4 regions of the Streptomyces sp. NPDC002845 genome follow, and region 3 is predicted to be linked to each of the others. Evidence: riboswitches for the same ligand, from Rfam matches in the RefSeq annotation. Region 3 holds a riboswitch; each other region holds the start of a gene.
The links. Region 3 has a riboswitch for cyclic di-AMP ahead of ACWD3C_RS00455 (NlpC/P60 family protein). Riboswitches for the same ligand answer to the same signal wherever they lie in the genome.
Positions count from the first base shown of each region.

Region 1 (4,487 bases), on a different contig from region 3:
ACGTAGGAGCCGTCCTTGTAGAACTCGGACGCGGCGACGTCGAGCGCGAGGGCGATCTGCTCGCCGGGGGTGTAGCCGGCCTCCTTGACGGCCTCAAGGATGAGGTCGAGGGCCTCGCGGTTGGAGCCGAGGTTCGGGGCGAAGCCGCCCTCGTCGCCGAGGCCGGTGGCCAGGCCCTTGCTCTTCAGGACCTTCTTCAGGGTGTGGTAGACCTCGGCGCCCCAGCGTAGGGCCTCGGAGAAAGACTCCGCGCCGATCGGGGCGATCATGAACTCCTGGATGTCCACGTTGGAGTCGGCGTGCGAGCCGCCGTTCAGGATGTTCATCATCGGCACCGGCAGCAGGTGCGCGTTCGGGCCGCCCAGGTAGCGGAAGAGGGGGAGGTCGCTGGCCTCGGAGGCGGCGTGGGCGACGGCGAGCGAGACGCCGAGGATGGCGTTGGCGCCGAGGGAGCCCTTGTTGTCGGTGGCGTCCAGGTCGAACATCGCCTGGTCGATCAGGCGCTGCTCGGTGGCGTCGTAGCCGACCAGCTCCGGGCCGATCTGCTCGATGACGGCGAGGACGGCCTTCTCGACGCCCTTGCCGAGGTAGCGGTTGGAGTCACCGTCGCGGAGCTCGATGGCCTCGAAGGCGCCGGTGGAAGCGCCGGACGGAACGGCGGCACGACCCGTGCTGCCGTCGTCGAGGCCGACCTCGACCTCGACCGTGGGGTTGCCTCGGGAGTCCAGGATTTCCCGGGCTACGACGACGTCGATGGACGGCACGAGCATCTCCTTCTTGGATGTGACGCTGAGAGTGCGGGGCGCAAGGCCTTGCGACTAGAGCCTAACCGCCTCCGGGACATAGGCCAGCCGACCGACCGTCCCGTGGACAAGGACTGACGGCACCTATTGTTCCCGAACGGAACAAAGAGGGGTGGCGAAGAAAAGTGGGGAGACGGAGAAGGTCGCGATGAAGGTGCCGGATGAAGGTGACGAAGGGCGGCGAAGAAGGTGGCGATGAAAAAGCCCCGCCCCGGTGCGTACGGGGGAGTACGCACCGGGGCGGGGAGCCCGTGGGGACGGGGGTGACCCTCACGAGGCCTCCAGTATGAGGACCACGGATGTGAGGATCCTTTGGTTCAACTGAGAGTCGTATGAGTCTCCTGTCGAACCGGAGTGGCCGCCGGCCTCGGCCTCAGCCTTGGTTCGGCTTCAGCCCCAGCTTCAGCTTCGGCTTCAGCCGAGGTGCAGCTGCTGGCCCGGGTAGATGAAGTCGGCGTCGTCGATGATGTCCTTGTTCAGCTGGAAGAGCTTCTGCCAGCCACCCTCGACGTCGTTCTCGGCGGCGATGCCGCTGAGGGTGTCGCCGGAGACGACCTCGTACTCGCCGTCGCCCTTCTTGACCGTCTTGCCGGTCGGAGTCTCGACGGTGGCCCGCTCGGAGGAACGCGAGGCGCGGGTCTCCTGCTCCTGGGTGCCCTGCTCGGAGGAGCTGGAACCCGAAGAGCTGGAACCGGAGGAGCTGGAACCGGAGTTGTTGGCGGAGCTTTCGGTGCCGGTGCTCGCGCCGCCGTCGTACGCGGCGCTGGACAGACCCGTGCCGCAGGTCGGCCAGGCGCCCTTGCCCTGGCCCGCGAGGACCTTCTCGGCGATCTCTATCTGCTGGGCCTTGGTGGCCTGGTCCGCGGTGGCGGCGTACTGGGTGCCGCCGTACCCGGCCCAGGTCGAGGCCGAGAACTGCAGGCCGCCGTAGTACCCGTTGCCGGTGTTGATGGACCAGTTGCCGCCGGACTCGCACTGCGCGACCGCGTCCCACTCGGAGGCGGTGGCGGCGGAGGCGCTGCCGGCGGCCATCAGCGGGGCGGCGATGGCGGCGCCGGTGACACCGGCGAGCGCGACGAGGCGGCTGGCCTTGGACGGACGACGGTGCTTGCCCTTGCAAGAGTGCAGCATGTTTGCGATCCCCTCACCGACGCCTACGAGGTGAGCTGTCGGGTTCGGGCCGGTTGAGTTGCCCGGCCGCGCGGATCGCTTTCGCTTCCGCACGGCTTCACCCCGAGCCGGTTCCGGCATCAACTGCCGGGCCCGGCACTTACCTTGGGTCCCCCGCTCCTGCCTACGGCGCTTGACGCGACGACTGTTCCCGTGCGGCCGTTGGCAGGATTCGGCGTGACGACCGCAGGAGCCCGCTGTGGCGAGCAGTCACGACCGTAAACACGCGATTCGCCGAATTTCAAAAAGGATCAGGGCTTCTGTGATTCATCTCCCACCGAGATCAAAACGGGCATTCGGTGCGAAGCATGACGCGAACTACCGCTGCTTTTCGCCCGATTCGACCCCGAGCTCCAGGGTCTGACCGGGCATGATGTGGTTCGGGTCAGCACCGACCGTCCCCCTGTTGTCTGCGTACAGCACGGACCATCCGCCTTCGACGCCAAGGGAGTCGGCGATCGCCCACAGGGTGTCCCCGGTACGGACGACGTACGAGCCGTCGTCCGGCGCCTCGCGGGAGGCGTGACGGCCAGAGGGGGTGCCGGTACGACCGTCGTCGATACGGCCGCCGGTCGCGCCCTCGTCGGCGCTCTCGTCGGCACTGTCGCCGCGGTGGCGGCCGGTGCCGGTGGTTTCGGTGTCGGCTTCGACTTCGGTTTCGGTGCCGGTTTCGGCGCTCTCCTCGCCGTCGCCGCCGGTCGAAGAGTCGGCGCCCTGTTGGGAGTTGCCGGAAGCGCCACTCCCGGTGTCGCCTGTGGCCGAGCTGTCGGAGTCCTGTGAGGTGCTCTCGCCGGTGTCGACCAGTCCGGTGTCGGCCTTGGTGGAACCTTCGGCGACATCCGGGGACGGGTCGGAGGTACCGGATGAGTCAGAGGTACCGGACGGGTCGGAAGCGTCGGACGAACCAGAAATACCGGATGAATCAGGAGTACCGGATGAGTCGGACGAGTCAGATGAACCGGACTGGCCGTCACCCACGACCCCGGTGTCTACGTCGGCGGAGCCGGAGTCCCTGCCGAGGCCGGTGAGCAGGCCGCAGGAGGCCCAGACGCCGACGCCCTGGTCGGCGAGGATTCTCTCGGCGACGGCTATCTGCTGGGAACGGCTGGCCTGGTCGGCGCGCTCCGCGTACTCGCGGCCGCCGTACTTCTCCCAGTTCTCCTGCGACAACTGGAGTCCGCCGTAGTACCCGTTGCCGGTGTTGGCGCTCCAGGCTCCCCCGCTCTCGCACTCCGCGACCTGGTCCCAGGTCGCCCCGCTGGCCGCGCTCGCACCGGTGGCGCCGAGCAGTGGGATCGCGATGGCGGACCCGGTGACTCCCGCCGCTACGAGGAGGGCCGGAGCCTGACGGGGGCGACGGTGACGACCGTTCCCGGAGAGCATGCGGTTGCCTTTCACGCGACAGCAGTGGCCAGCGCGGCGGGTGTGACACACCGCCCCACTGATGGTGAACGTATCGGCAGCCGATCACTTGTCACAAGTTAATGCAGCGCAGATCACGTGAAGATCACAGAATTGAAGGCGTGTCACCTTTACGCAGGTGAGAGCGGTTGGCCACGGGGCGTGAACTCAACAGGCAACGTGCGTAGTCCACGCATGATGAGACCTCCCCGCCATCTCAAATCGGCCGGATCCACCGCCAGTTGCAGATCGGGGAGCCGGGTGAGGAGCGCGGCGAGCGCGGTCTGCCCCTCCAGCCGGGCGAGGGGCGCGCCGAGGCAGTAGTGGATGCCGTGGCCGTAGCCGAGGTGCTGGTTGTCGCGGCGGGCGAGGTCGAGGGTGTCGGGGTCGGCGAAACGGGCCGGGTCACGGTCGGCGGCAGCGAGGACGACGAGAACGGGGTCGCCGGGAGCGATGCCCTGCCCGCCGATGCTCAGCGGCCGCGTGGCGAAGCGCCACGTGGCGAGTTCGACCGGGCCGTCGTAGCGCAGGAGTTCCTCGACGCCGGTTTCCAGGAGCCCGGTCTCCTCGGCGGCGAGGGAGGCCTGGAGGCAGGCGCGTTGCTCGGGGTGGGTGAGCAGGGCATGAGAGCCATTACCGATCAAGTTCACAGTCGTCTCAAAACCGGCGAACAGGAGGATAAAGGCCATGGCGGCCGCCTCGTTCTCGGTGAGGTGCTCGCCGTGGTCGGAAGCGCGGATGAGGCCGGAGATCAGGTCCTCGCCAGGCGTGGCTTCGGCGGGCAGCGCCTCGCGCTTGCGGTGGATGAGGTCGGCGAGATAGCCGCGTATCTTCTTCACCGACCGCGCGACACCGCCGCGCGGGCCTCCCCCGTGCCGGATCATCATCCCCGCCCAGTCCCGGAAGTCGTCCTGGTCCTCGCGCGGGACGCCGAGCAGGTCGCAGATCACGTAGATGGGAAGGGGGAACGCGAACTCGTGGATGAGATCCGCGCTTCCCTGCTCCGCGAACTGGTCGATGAGGTGGTCCGTGAGTTCCTGCACTCGGGGGGCGAACTCGGCGACTCTGCGGGGCGTGAAGGCCTTGGACACGAGCCTGCGGAGCCTGGTGTGG
Region 1 is NZ_JBSFUU010000093.1:18,568-23,054, forward strand. It holds gene eno (phosphopyruvate hydratase) at 1-764, opposite strand, end outside; gene ACWD3C_RS41025 (transglycosylase family protein) at 1,218-1,934, opposite strand; cyclic di-AMP (ydaO/yuaA leader) riboswitch at 1,940-2,115, opposite strand; gene ACWD3C_RS41030 (transglycosylase family protein) at 2,292-3,356, opposite strand; gene ACWD3C_RS41035 (cytochrome P450 family protein) at 3,506-4,487, opposite strand, start outside.
Region 1: another riboswitch for cyclic di-AMP. It lies ahead of ACWD3C_RS41025 (transglycosylase family protein); the one in region 3 lies ahead of ACWD3C_RS00455 (NlpC/P60 family protein).

Region 2 (4,487 bases), on a different contig from region 3:
CTCCGGCATCCCCGTGACGATCGCCAAGGCCGACGGCAACCCCGTCAACGCGGCCTCCATGCTGGCGGTCCTGGGCCTCGGCGCCCAGGGTGGCCAGGAGATCGTCCTCGCCTCCGACGCCGAGGGCGCGGACGCCGCGCTCGACCGTCTGGCGAAGCTGGTTTCCGAGGGACTCGAAGAACTTCCCGAGACCGTCTGAGGAACCCTCCGACCGTTCCGCGGTCAGGGTGACGTCAAAAGCGTCACGCACACACCGAAGGGCTCGTCCGAATTATCGGGCGGGCCCTTCACATTTCTGTCGCATTTCCGTATCTCGGGCAGCAGAAATAATCCCCCGCGAATTACACCCTCTTTGTATACGGCTTCTGTGTTAATGCCGCAGGCTCGTCATGTTTACGGGATGTTGCGAAGTCCTCACGCGCTCGACGCGATCCGGACCGCCGGGCCCAGCAGGAAAGCGGAGCCGGTGCGCGGCGGTCGCGCGCTCGGTGTGCAGGGCCGTGATCGCCCTGGCCCGCTCGCTGTCGCCGCGCGCGACGGCGTCGACGATCCCGCCGTGCTCCGCCCAGGACTCCACGGGGTTGGCGGGCGCCTCGACGGCGTACATCCAGGCGATCTTGTGCCGCAGCTGGGAGAGCGTCGAGGTCAGGGCGGGGCTGCCGGAGGCCTGGGCGAGCGTCTCGTGGAACCAGCCGCCCAGGGAGCGCAGATCCTCGCTGTTGCCCCGCCTGGCCCGCTCCTGACCCAGCCTCACCAGGCCGCGCAGCACCTTGAGATGGGCCTCGGTGCGACGCTGGGCGGCGCGCACGGCGCCGAGCGGCTCCAGCAGCATGCGCATCTCCAGCAGGTCGGAGGCCTCCTGCTCGGTGGGCTCCGCGACGCACGCGCCCGCGTGCCTGCGGGTGACGACGAAGCCCTCGGCCTCCAGCGTGCGCAGGGCCTCGCGCACGGGGACGCGCGAGACGCCGTAGCGGCGCGCGAGCAGTTCCTCGGTGAGCCGGCTGCCGCGCTCGTAGACACCCGCGACGATGTCATCACGGATCGCCGTGCATACCGAGTGCGCCGGAATACGCATGACCGACCTCCGCCTTAATCCCCGTGAAACGTCGATGATTGACGTGTGTTCGAGTGACTCTATTGCAGAGAGCCGGAATTTCCGATGGCGGGCCGGAATCCATGGATATTTTTTGGACAAGAGGTGCGCGGCGACGGCGAAAGCCCCGGCTCGGTGAGCCGGGGCTTCGCGAGTCGCCGGGCCGGTCGCCGGAACCGGGCGCGCCGGTCGTCAGACGTTCACGCCGTGCGAGCGCAGGTACGCGACGGGGTCGATGTCCGAGCCGTACTCTGGCGTGGTGCGGGCCTCGAAGTGCAGGTGCGCGCCGGTGACGTTGCCGGTCGCCCCGGAGAGGGCGATCTGCTGGCCCGGGGTGACCGCCTGGCCGACTCCGACGCCGATGGACGACAGGTGGCCGTACTGGGTGTACGTGCCGTCGTTCATCTCGATCACGACCTGGTAGCCGTATGCGCCGGCCCAGCCCGCCTCGACGACGGTGCCGGAGCCGACCGCCTGGACGGGGGTGCCGGAGGCGGCGTGGAAGTCGACGCCGGTGTGGCTGCCGGAGGACCAGACGGCGCCGCCGGCCATGTAGCCGGTGGAGACGTACGAGCCGCTGACCGGGGCGACGTAGGAGTTGAGGCGCCGGCGCTCGGCCTCGCGGGCGGCGCGCTCCTTGGCCTCGCGCTCCTCCTTGGCCTTCTCCTCGGCCCGCTTCCTCGCGAGTTCCTCGGCCCGCTTCGCAGCGGCGGCCTCCTCGGCGGCCTGCTGCTGGGCGGCGGCCTGGGTCTCGATCTGCTCGGCGACCACGTCCCCGATGCCGATGATCTGGGTGAGTCCGGTCTGCTCGGCGGAGGTCTCCGCGGCGAGCGCCGGGGCGGCCAGGGTGCCGATAACGCCGGTGCTGGTGAGTGCGGCGACGCCCACGGTCCTCGTGGTCGTGCGCTTCACACGGCCGGGACCGCGGTGCTTCCCGGTGGCGCGGGTGAACGCCATGAAGTGGCTGATCCTTTCCCTCCCTCTCGCCTACCGGGTTAGCTGACGGGTTCGGAGCAGGAAGGTCTCCTACGGAGACCCTTCACTTCGTGAAGGGCGTCCGATTCACCCCAGGGACTGCGGTTGGGTCCCCGGCTCCCCTGGCTCGCGCCGTACGGGGACTCGGCGATGACTGTCCGGTGCCGCGGGCGCGGCGCACTGCCTGACGAACAGCCGGACCGACGCTAAGTGGACCATCTTTCAAACGACAAACGGATCAAGGGTTTTGTAGCGCATGCCACAGGTCATTCAGGCAATCTCCTCCATCAATACGGACAAACAGGGGCCCTGGTGACTCTTTCGTCACCAGGGCCCCTGTCGCGACCTCGGCTCTACTCGGCCGGAACGACGGTCACTTCGCCGATGCCGAGGGCCCTGACGGGCTCCTCGATCTGCGCGGCGTCGCCGACGAGGACGGTCACCAGACGGTCCACCGGGAAGGCGTTCACGGCGGCCGCGGTGGCCTCCACGGTGCCGGTGGCGGCGAGCTGCTGATACAGCGTCGCCTGGTAGTCGTCCGGCAGGTACTGCTCGACCTGGTCGGCGAGCGTGCTCGCGACGGCCGCCGCGGTCTCGTACTTCAGGGGCGCGACCCCGACGAGGTTCTGCACGGCGATGTCCCGCTCAGCGTCCGTCAGGCCCTCGGCCGCGAGGGTGCGCAGCACGGTCCACAGGTCGTCGAGCGCGGGGCCGGTGTTCGGTGTGTCGACGGAGCCGCTGATGGCGAGCATCGAGGCGCCCGTGCCGCCGGGCGCGGAACGCAGCACCTGCCCGAACGCCCGCACACCGTAGGTGTAGCCCTTTTCCTCGCGCAGGACGCGGTCCAGGCGGGAGGTGAGGGTGCCGCCGAGGCAGTAGGTGCCGAGCACCTGGGCGGGCCACACCCGGTCGTGCCGGTCGGCGCCGACGCGGCCGATCAGCAGCTGCGTCTGGACAGCGCCCGGGCGGTCGACGACGACGACGCGCCCGGTGTCGTCCGCGGCCACCGGCGGCACCGGACGCGGGTCGGCCGAGGAGCCGGTCCAGGCGCCCAGGGTGTCGCCGAGCAGCGCGTCGAGGTCGGTGCCGGTGAGGTCGCCGACGACGACTGCGGTGGCCGTGGCGGGGCGTACGTGCTTCTCGTAGAAGGCGCGCACGGCCGCCGAGTCGATGGCCGACACCGTCTCCTCGGTGCCCTGGCGCGGGCGCGACATGCGCGAGGTCGCCGGGAACAGCTGCCTGGAGAGCTCCTTGGCGGCACGGCGGGCCGGGTTGGCGGTCTCGTGCGGGATCTCGTCCAGCCGGTTCCGTACGAGGCGTTCGACCTCGCTGTCCTCGAACGCGGGTGCCCTCAGAGCGTCGGCGAGCAGACCGAGCCCCTTCGGGAGCCGCGACGCGGGCACTTCGAGGGACAGGCGTACGCCGGGGTGGTCGGCGTGCGAGTCGAGGGTGGCGCCGCAGCGCTCCAGCTCGGCGGCGAACTCCTCGGCGGAGTGCTTGTCGGTGCCTTCGGAGAAGGCACGGGCCATGATCGTGGCGACGCCGTCGAGGCCCGCGGGCTCGGCGTCCAGGGGCGCGTCGAGGAGCACCTCGACGGCGACGACCTGCTGGCCGGGGCGGTGGCAGCGCAGCACTGTCAGGCCGTTGCCCAGCGTGCCGCGCTCGGGTGCCGGGAACGCCCAGGGCCTGGCCTCACCGGCCCGGGGCTGCGGGTGGAACTCCATGGTCGCGAGCTCAATCACTTCGCCGACTCCTCGTTCTCGTCGGTCACCGCGGCTTCGGCGGTGTCATCGGCTGCCTCGGCGTCCCCGCCCTCGGCCATGGTCGGCTCGTACACGAGCACCGCACGGTTGTCGGGCCGCAGGCGGGCCTTGGCGGCCTCCTGGACCTCCTCGGCGGTGATGTCGAGCACGCGCCGGACGGCGGTCAGGGCGAGCTGCGGGTCGCCGAACAGGACGGCGAAGCGGCACAGTTCGTCGGCGCGGCCCGCGACCGTGCCGAGGCGGTCCAGCCACTCGCGCTCCAGCTGGGCCTGGGCGCGCTCCATCTCCTCGGCCGTGGGGCCCTCCTCTGCGAACCGGGCGAGCTCCTCGTCGACGGCGGCCTCGATGACGGGGACTTCGACGTCGCCGGAGGTCTTCACGTCGAGCCACCCCAGGGAGGGCGCTCCGGCCAGGCGCAGCAGGCCGAATCCGGCGGCGACGGCCGTACGGTCGCGCCGTACGAGCCGGTTGTAGAGGCGGGACGACTCGCCGCCGCCGAGGACCGTCAGCGCGAGGTCGGCCGCGTCGCACGCGCGCGTGCCGTCGTGCGGGAGACGGTAGGCGGCCATCAACGCGCGCGCGGGAACCTCTTCCTCGACGACCTCGCGCAGCTGCTCGCCGATGATCTCGGGCAGCGTCCCGTCACGCGGCGCGGG
Region 2 is NZ_JBSFUU010000021.1:121,788-126,274, forward strand. It holds gene ACWD3C_RS17685 (HPr family phosphocarrier protein) at 1-199, shown strand, start outside; gene ACWD3C_RS17690 (GntR family transcriptional regulator) at 371-1,075, opposite strand; gene ACWD3C_RS17695 (M23 family metallopeptidase) at 1,286-2,050, opposite strand; cyclic di-AMP (ydaO/yuaA leader) riboswitch at 2,063-2,228, opposite strand; gene ACWD3C_RS17700 (M16 family metallopeptidase) at 2,422-3,810, opposite strand; gene ACWD3C_RS17705 (M16 family metallopeptidase) at 3,807-4,487, opposite strand, start outside.
Region 2: another riboswitch for cyclic di-AMP. It lies ahead of ACWD3C_RS17695 (M23 family metallopeptidase); the one in region 3 lies ahead of ACWD3C_RS00455 (NlpC/P60 family protein).

Region 3 (4,487 bases):
GCGCTCGTAGAAGCGGACGCCGCCGACGACCTTGTAGGGCAGGCCGACGCGGATGAAGACCTCTTCGAAGACACGGGACTGGGCGTTCGTACGGTAGAAGACGGCGACGTCCTTGGCCTTCGCCTCGCCCGCGTCCGTCAGGCGGTCTATCTCGTCGGCGACGAACTGGGCCTCGTCGTGCTCGGTGTCGGCGACATAGCCGGTGATCCGGGCGCCCGCGCCGGCGTTGGTCCACAGGTTCTTGGGGCGGCGGGACTCGTTGCGCTCGATGACGGCGTTGGCGGCGGAGAGGATCGTCTGCGTGGAGCGGTAGTTCTGCTCCAGCAGGATCGTCGTCGCGTCCGGGTAGTCCTCCTCGAACTGGAGGATGTTGCGAATCGTCGCGCCCCGGAAGGCGTAGATCGACTGGTCGGCGTCACCCACGACGCACAGCTCGGCGGGCGGGACGTCGTGCTCGCTGGGCGGGACGTCTACGGGGTGCTCGGAGGTGCCGACCAGTTCCCGCACGAGGGCGTACTGCGCGTGGTTCGTGTCCTGGTACTCGTCGACCAGGACGTGCCGGAAGCGGCGGCGGTAGTGCTCGGCGACGTCCGGGAAGGCGCGGAGCAGGTTGACCGTCGTCATGATCAGGTCGTCGAAGTCGAGCGCGTTGGCCTCGCGCAGGCGCGACTGGTAGAGCGCGTACGCCTGGGCGAGGGTCTTCTCGAAGCCGTCGGAGGCCTGGGCGGCGAAGTCCTCCTCGTCGATCAGCTCGTTCTTCAGGTTCGAGATCTTGGCGCTGAAGGACTTGGGCGGGAAGCGCTTGGGGTCGAGGTCCAGGTCGCGGCAGACCAGGGCCATCAGGCGCTTGCTGTCGGCGGCGTCGTAGATGGAGAAGGACGAGGTGAAGCCGAGCTTCTTGCTTTCCCTCCGCAGGATGCGCACGCACGCGCTGTGGAAGGTCATCACCCACATCGCGTTCGCGCGCGGGCCGACGAGCTGCTCGACGCGCTCCTTCATCTCACCCGCGGCCTTGTTGGTGAAGGTGATGGCGAGGATCTGCCCCGGGTGCACGTTCCGCTCGGCCAGCAGGTACGCGATGCGGTGGGTGAGCACACGGGTCTTGCCGGAGCCGGCGCCGGCCACGATGAGCAGAGGCGAGTCGGAGTGCGCGACGGCCGCGCGCTGGTTGTCGTTCAGCCCCTCCAGGAGCGCCGCCGCGTCGATGGCGGGGCGTGGGGCGCCGTCGCGGTAGTAGGCGTCCCGGTCCGGCGGCACGTCGAACTTCCCGCCGAACAGATCGTCCGGAACCGGCTCCGGTACGTGATCGTCCTCGGGCGGCGGCGGGGGTTCTTCCTCGTGGGCCCGCGGGGCCTTGAGGTCCGCCAGGAAGCTGTCGTCAAAGAGGCTGCTCATCGCTCTCCGAGTCTAGGCTGCTCCACTGACACCCCGCCGCCACCCTGGGAATCCGGCCGCTTTTCCTTGCGGGGCGGCGCTCAGCGGCGGGGGATCCTCCAGAGTCGGCCGCCCCGGGCGCCTCTCACCCTCAAGCGTCACACTGTCGCGGTCCGCAACCAAGCCACCTGAGCCCACTGCCAGATTGGGGCGAACATCACAAAACCCTACAAACATTCCTAGACCATCCAGAACCGGCCGCGGCCGCCACCGCTTCAAGATAAGGTCACGAAAACGTATCGGGCATATCGAACATCAACCTTCCCAGGGGCCACACGAGTTGGCTAGCGTGCTAAACAGGCCGTACGACCCCCACCGGCGAACGTCGCCGGGCCGTACTGCCTCCGCTGAGTCCGGTGCGCCCGCGTGGCAGCCGGAGCCGGGGACCCACCGACCTTGGGGTGAATCGACTCGGCTGCCGTCCGCGGCAGGAGTCGTAGGGCAAACCTTCCGAAGCACGCGCCCGAACCCGACAGCTAACTCGGTAGGCGGACAACGGAAGGAGTCGCTGCGCCATGGCGCCGCACCGAAAGCCGCGTCCTGCCCGCACAGGCATACGCACCCCCGCCCTCGCGACGGCCGCCCTCACCTCCGTGGCCCTGCTCTCGCAGACGGCCGACGCCGCTCCCTCGACCGACGACAAGCCGAGCCTCGAAGAGGTCGAGAAGAAGGTCGGCGACCTTTACCGCCAGGCCGGGTCGGCCACCGAGAAGTACAACGCGGTCAAGGAGAAGACGACCAAGCAGAAGGAGCGCGTCGACACCCTCCTGGACGACGTCGCCCAGCGCACGGAGAAGCTCAACGAGGCGCGGGAGAAGCTGGGTTCGTTCGCCGCCGCCCAGTACCGCACCGGCGCGGCCGACTCCGGCACGGCGACCTTCCTGCTGGCCGACAGTCCCCAGGACTACTTCGACCAGAACCAGCTGATGGATCGTCTGACCGAGCGTCAGAAGGAGACCGTCGACGAGTACATCACGCAGCAGGCCGAGACCGAGGAGAAGCGGCAGGAGGCGACCGAGAGCCTCGAAACGCTCACCGAGTCGCAGAGCACGCTCAAGACCACCAAGGCCACCGTCCAGGCGAAGCTCACCGCGGCCCGCGAACTGCTCTCGGAGCTCACCGCCGAGGAGAAGGCCCGCCTCGCGGCGATCGAGCGGAAGCAGCAGGAGGAGGCCGAGCGCAAGGCGCAGGAGCTCGCGGAGCAGCAGGCGGCGGCGCAGGCCGCCCAGACCGAGCAGCAGGAGACCACCAGCGCTCCCAGCGGCTCGGCTTCGACTTCAACGGAACCCAGCGCCTCCACCAGCACCGTGGCGGAGGACCCCACCTACGCCACCAAGGCCGCCAAGGCCCTCGCCTTCGCCCGCGCCCAGATCGGCAAGCCGTACGTCTGGGGCGCCACCGGCCCCGACTCCTACGACTGCTCCGGCCTCACCCAGGCCACCTGGAAGGCCGCCGGCGTCGACCTCCCGCGCACCACCTGGGACCAGGTCAAGGCGGGCACCACGGTCTCCCTCGCCGACATCACCCCCGGTGACCTGGTCTTCTTCTACGACGACATCAGCCACGTCGGCCTCTACATCGGCAACGGCATGATGATCCACGCACCCAAGCCCGGCACGTACGTCCGCGAGGAGTCGATCTTCTACGACGGGGAGTCGTCGATCCACAGCGTGGTGCGGCCGGCGTGACGTGAGACGGGCGTAGGCGCTCCGGGGGCTGCCCTCCTCAGGTCCACATCACCGCGATGAAGACGTTGGCCGTGGTCAGCAGCCCCACCAGCCCGAACAGGCCCTTGTCCACCTTCTCCTCGTCCCGTTTCACATACACGAGCCCGAGGATCACGACCAGCAGCGCCAGCTTCACTCCGACCTTGACGTTGTTGACGGTCTGATCGTCGGCCTGGTTGAGGCCGACGAGGACCACGCCGGTGACGAGCATGGTGAGCGCGCCGTGGAGCATCGCGGGGACGAAGCGGGCCGTGCCCTCGCCCATCGCCTTCATCTGGGTGAGGAAGCCGCCCAGGAGGGCGGCGATGCCGATGATGTGCAGGGCGACGAAGATGTGAATGAGTACGTCCATGGGGCGGAGCCTATTAAGGCCCCTGGCCGCTGTCCGACACCGGACCGGCCCCCGGAGAGTCCGCAGGGCCACCCCGAAAACTCGCATATATGCGCCCCATAGCACCGCACGGCCCCCCGATGTCCCGGAATCGCCGCATTGGTCATCGCACCGCGCGAAGTCGTCGGCGGCGGACCGGGATCACGGTCGTATGCGGTCACCCGGCGGTCCACCCGCGCCAGTTCCGTACAACGCGTCACGCCGCCGTCGCGGTCAGGTTTAGCGTCCTCCACCAGGTGACCGGCTCCCCACCGCCGCCCGGGCCAGGGGCGGCAGTCGGACACCCCGCCGAGAAGGTCCGGCGGCGTCCCGCTCCCCCTGTGCGGGCGCCGCCGGACGTGCAACCGCTCCCCCAGGCGGTCTGTGTGCAGACGGCGGCCGTACGAGAGGACGTGGAGTCCACGTGGCAGCGCACCGCAAGCCCCGACAGCGCTCGCTCAGCGGCAATACGGCCCGCACCGCCGCCACGATCGCCCTCGCGGGCGCGGCGAGTGCGACCGGCTTCGACGGAACCGGGCACGCCGAGCCCGAACTCACACCGACGCAGGTCAAGGCGAAGGTGAACAAGCTGTACGAGGAGGCGGAGGCCGCCACCGAGAAGTACAACGGGGCCAAGGAGAAGGCCGACAAGGCGCAGGAGCGGCTGGAGGAGCTGCGGGACGAGGCCGCGCGCCGCACGGAGGGCCTCAACTCGGCGCGGGACAAGCTGGGTTCGATGGCGGCCGCCCAGTACCGGGGCGGCGGCATCGATCCTGCGGTGCAGCTCGCGCTGTCCGGCGATCCGGACCGGTACCTGGAGGGCGCCGCGTTCGCCGAACGCGTCGGCAGCCGGCAGGCCTCCGACCTGGCACGCGTGCGCAAGCAGTTGCGCGAGATCGAACAGCTGCGGGGGGCCGCACACATCGAGCTGACCTCCCTCAAGTCACGGCAGGCGG
Region 3 is NZ_JBSFUU010000001.1:113,239-117,725, reverse strand. It holds gene pcrA (DNA helicase PcrA) at 1-1,395, opposite strand, end outside; cyclic di-AMP (ydaO/yuaA leader) riboswitch at 1,770-1,940, shown strand; gene ACWD3C_RS00455 (NlpC/P60 family protein) at 1,950-3,122, shown strand; gene ACWD3C_RS00450 (hypothetical protein) at 3,160-3,513, opposite strand; gene ACWD3C_RS00445 (NlpC/P60 family protein) at 3,956-4,487, shown strand, end outside.

Region 4 (4,487 bases), on a different contig from region 3:
GGCCTGGAACGCGAGGCGTTGACCGCGACGGCAACGGCCACGAAGGGCTGAGGCGGCGCTCCGGGGAGGCAGGGCGCCGCCGGGCTCCTCGCGCGCGGCGATGCGGTGCGCAGGTCCCGTCCGACGGCAGCGGCGACACACCCCGCCCGGCGACACCGGGGCGAATGCCGCACCTTGATGAGTGCGCGCACAACCTACCGCCGCACAGCTCGCCAGCCAGGCCCCGGCGAATGTGGCCCTCTCGCGGAGAGCGTCACATTCCCCCGGCTGAACACTCCCTCGCAACGGCTTCGCCCACAGCGTCGCCGGAACCGGAGCAGTACCCGGTCCTCACCGCATCCGCGGTGATCAGACCGCTTCCCCGATCCTCGTCTTGATGTCGTCCGGGGACAGGTGTCCCTTCGCCACCACACGGTCCCCGGAGGACTCCCCGCGCAGCCGCCGCCCGATCCACGGCGCGAGGTACTCGCGCGCCCAGTGGATGTCGTCGCGGCGGACCTCCAGGGTCCCGCGCGGCGGCAGCGGAGGCCACGGCTGGTCCGGGTCGGCGGGGACGTCCAGGCCGAGCAGCTGGCCGGCCCGCAGCGCCACGCGTGTGTGCCCCTCGGGCGACAGGTGCAGCCGGTCGTCGTCCCAGGCACGCCGGTCCTGGATGGTCTTCAGCGACCACAGGTCCAGTACGGGACAGCCGTACCGGTCGGCGATGGCGCGCACATGCAGGTTGTACGTGGCGATCTTGCCGCGCAGATGCTTCAGCACGGGTACGCCACGGGTGTCGAAGCCGGTGGTCACCATGACGGTGCCGACGGACGAGGTGAGATCGGCGACCGCGCGTTCGAAGCGCTCGGCGACCTCGTCGGGGTCGGTGCCCGGCCGGATGATGTCGTTGCCGCCCGCGCAGAAGGAGACCAGGTCCGGTGCGAGCTCCTTGGCTTTCGAGAGTTGGTCCTCGACGACTTGGTCGAGCAGTTTCCCGCGCACGGCGAGGTTGGTGTAGTCGAAGTCGCCCTCGGGCCGCCGGTCGGCGAGGAGCACCGCGAACCGGTCGGCCCAGCCGACGAACGCCCCGTCGGGGCCGGGGTCGCCGACGCCCTCGGTGAAGCTGTCCCCCACCGCCACGTACGACCCGATCACTGATCTGCTGTCATTCTTCGAATCGTCTGCCACATCGGAACATGATTCACCTTTGGGTGTGAGCTACGCGACCGTAGGAAAGGGTTGACGCGCGGTGAGATAGGCCACTCGTCAAGTCTTGGCCAACTTGGAATACGGCCGTCAACTGCGCCAGACCCGGAAGCCCGTGATCCGGAAATGGCTCCACACCGTCCGGAAGGCGAAGTGCCCACTCGTGCAAGGCTCCTGGTCCACGTGGTCGAAGACCAGCCGTCCGTTGTTCCACCACTGGACGGTCGAGCCGTCCGAGACGATCCGGACGCGGTGCGGCTCGTTCGCGACGAGCAACGGCTCGGTTGTCGGCACATGCGTCACAGCCAGTGGCGCCGCATACGGGCTCTGCCCAAGGATCGGCCCGGACTTGTCCGCGCTCCTTCCCTCTTCCACCCCTCGGGGCCACGCGGAAACGCCGAAGGCCGGACCCCGGGGATCGTGGGGTCCGGCCTTCGGAGCGAGGTGAACGTCAGATGGTGACGCCCTTCGACCGCAGGTACGCCAGCGGGTCGAGGTCGGAGCCGTAGTCCGGGGTCGTACGGATCTCGAAGTGCAGGTGCGGCCCGGTGACGTTGCCGGTCGCGCCGGAGAGGCCGACCTGCTGGCCCGCGGACACGGACTGGCCCGCCGAGACGGAGATCGAGGACAGGTGGGCGTACTGGGCGTAGTAGCCGTCGGCGAGCCTGATGACGACCTGATTGCCGTACGCGCCACCCCAGCCCGCCGAGACGACGGCGCCCGCGCCGACGGCCTTCAGGCTGGTGCCGGTCGGGGCCGCGAAGTCGACGCCGGTGTGGTAACCGCTGGACCACATGCTGCCCGCGGTCTTGTAGGCGGTGCCCACGGTGGCTCCCTGAAGGGGGAGGCCGAAGCCCGAGGCGCCGACGGTGTCGGCGGTCTGAGTGGTCGACGTGGGGGAGGTCGGCTCCTCGGCCTTCTCCGACGAGGAGGACTTGGCCTTGGACTCGGCCTCGGCCTCGGAACCGGCGTTGGACTCGGCCTTCGCCTCGCTCGACGTGTTCGACGACCGGGTGGTCCCGGTCGGCGCGCCACCGCCAGTGGAGGGGGCCTTGCCGCCGAGCGTGAGCTTCAGGCCCGGGTGGATCAGCGACGGGTCGGCGCCGATCGCCTCACGGTTGTCCGAGTAGAGCTTCTTCCAGCCGCCGTTGACGTCCTGCTCCACGGCGATCTTCGAGAGGTAGTCACCGGCCCTCACCGAATAGGTCCGCGTGGACGCCTTCTTCGTGGCGGCGGGCTTCTCGGCGGCGCTCTCCGCGGCCTTCCGGGGCGTCGCCGACTTCTCGGTGGCGGCCTTCTGCGAAACCGAGGTCGTGCTCTGGGAAACCGCGGCCGCCGGAGTGGCGGCATTGGCTCCGGTGGCCCCGATCAGCGGAAGGGCGAGCGCGGCGCCGCCGGTTCCGGCAACGGCGATCGAGCGGGTGAAACGCTGGGACTTCGGACGGCGGTGCTTACCCTTCGCGGGCATGACGAATTCCTCTCCGGCGCCTGCGAGGTGAGCTGTCGGGTGCGGACTGGAGATGCCCGGCCGTGCTTGCGCACGACTTAACCCCTAGCCGTTCCGGAGACCGGAACAGGCGTCATACCTGTGGGTCCCCCGCTCCTGCCGTTCAGGGTCGGTCTGCGGCTCCGGTCGGCGGCAGGATTGGGCGTCCGTCCGGATTGAGGCAGAACGTAAGCGACTTGTGCCACTCGGGACAACCATTGGGATTTCCTGTGCGTCTCCTTCTGTGATCCATGCGCCTATTCACGGTCACCCTCCGTAAATGAGCGATCTTTACCTTTTCCTAACCACCCTGAAAGCGCGCACAAATTACGTGAGCATGGCGGCCACGCACGGTCACGAATATGACCCTGGTCACCCGGCATCGACTCAGTGCGGTTTATTCCAGGGCCAGTTGGAATTCAGGCTCCATTTCGGGCAGAACGCTCAGATGCGACGCAGGCGGATAACTGCCGCATCAAAGTCACCACGCAGCCCCGTCCGCAACCCGTGATGCAACAGCACCGCACCTCGGTGCACTTCGCCCGTTTCGCGGCACTCGTACGCTTCCGTCGGGTCGAGGCCGCGCAGCCGGAGCGGGGCGACCGGCTCTCCGTAGTGCTGGGCCTGGAGCCAGGCGAGGACGACGACCTCGTCGCCGAGGACGTACTGCACCGCGCTCAGCCCGCCGGCCGGCGGGCTGAGCCGGTAGAGGTCGCCGCGCTGTACGACCGGCCGGATCTCCTTGTAGAGCCGCACCCAGTCCCGGGCCTCGGCGAGCTCCTCCTCGCTCCACTCGGTGAGGTCGCCGCCGACGCCGAGCACCCCGGCCATGGCGCTCACGAACCGGAACCGCAGCGAGCTGACCCGGTCGTTGAGCTGCGTGTTCGGGCTGTCGGTGACCCAGGCCGCCATGACCCGCGCCGGGTGGAGCTGGCTGAAGCCGTGCTGGATGGCGAGCCGGTCGAGCGGGTCCGTGTTGTCGGAGGTCCACACCTGGTCCGTACGCGCCATGACTCCCAGGTCGATCCGGCCGCCACCGCCCGAGCAGGACTCGAAGGCGACCCCCGGGTGCGCGGCCCGCAGCCGGTCGAGGAGACCGTAGAAGGCGTGCACGTGCTCGACCCACAGCTTCTGCGGGTACGGCTCACCGGGCCAGCCCGCGTCCGTGAAGCAGCGGTTGAAGTCCCACTTCACGTAGTCGATGGGCGCGCTGGAGAGCAGCCCGTGGAGTTGCTCCCACAGGTACTCCTGAACGTCCTCGCGCGCGAGGTTGAGTACGAGCTGGTTACGCATCTCGGTCCGCCGGCGCCCCTGCTGGAACTGCGCCCAGTCGGGATGCGCCCGGTACAGGTCGCTGTCCGCGTTGACCATCTCGGGCTCGACCCAGATGCCGAACTGCATGCCGAGCGCGTGCACGTCGTCGGCGAGCGGCCCCAGCCCGGACGGGAAGCGGTCGGGGTTGGGCGTCCAGTCACCGAGCCCCGCCCGGTCGCTCGTGCGCGCCCCGAACCAGCCGTCGTCGACCACGAACAGCTCGACGCCCATGTCCGCGGCCCGCCGCGCCAGCGCCCGCTGCTGGTCCTCGGAGATGTCGAAAGTGGTGGCCTCCCAGGAGTTGAACAGCACCGGCCGGTCCTGGTCCGCGTCCGGGATGACGTACGCGCGCTGGTACGCGTGCCAGGCCCGGCTCGCCCCGCCGTACCCGCCGTCGCTCCACAGCCCCGCGAAGACGGGGGTGGTGAACGTCTCCCCGGCGCCGAGCCGCAGCAGGCCCGAGTCGTCGTATCCGGCGCCGCCGGTGATCTGCACGCCCGCG
Region 4 is NZ_JBSFUU010000025.1:84,665-89,151, reverse strand. It holds gene ACWD3C_RS20020 (TetR/AcrR family transcriptional regulator) at 1-51, shown strand, start outside; gene ACWD3C_RS20015 (SGNH/GDSL hydrolase family protein) at 349-1,134, opposite strand; partial or broken gene ACWD3C_RS20010 (DUF6250 domain-containing protein) at 1,276-1,470, opposite strand; gene ACWD3C_RS20005 (M23 family metallopeptidase) at 1,637-2,653, opposite strand; cyclic di-AMP (ydaO/yuaA leader) riboswitch at 2,658-2,817, opposite strand; gene ACWD3C_RS20000 (alpha-galactosidase) at 3,116-4,487, opposite strand, start outside.
Region 4: another riboswitch for cyclic di-AMP. It lies ahead of ACWD3C_RS20005 (M23 family metallopeptidase); the one in region 3 lies ahead of ACWD3C_RS00455 (NlpC/P60 family protein).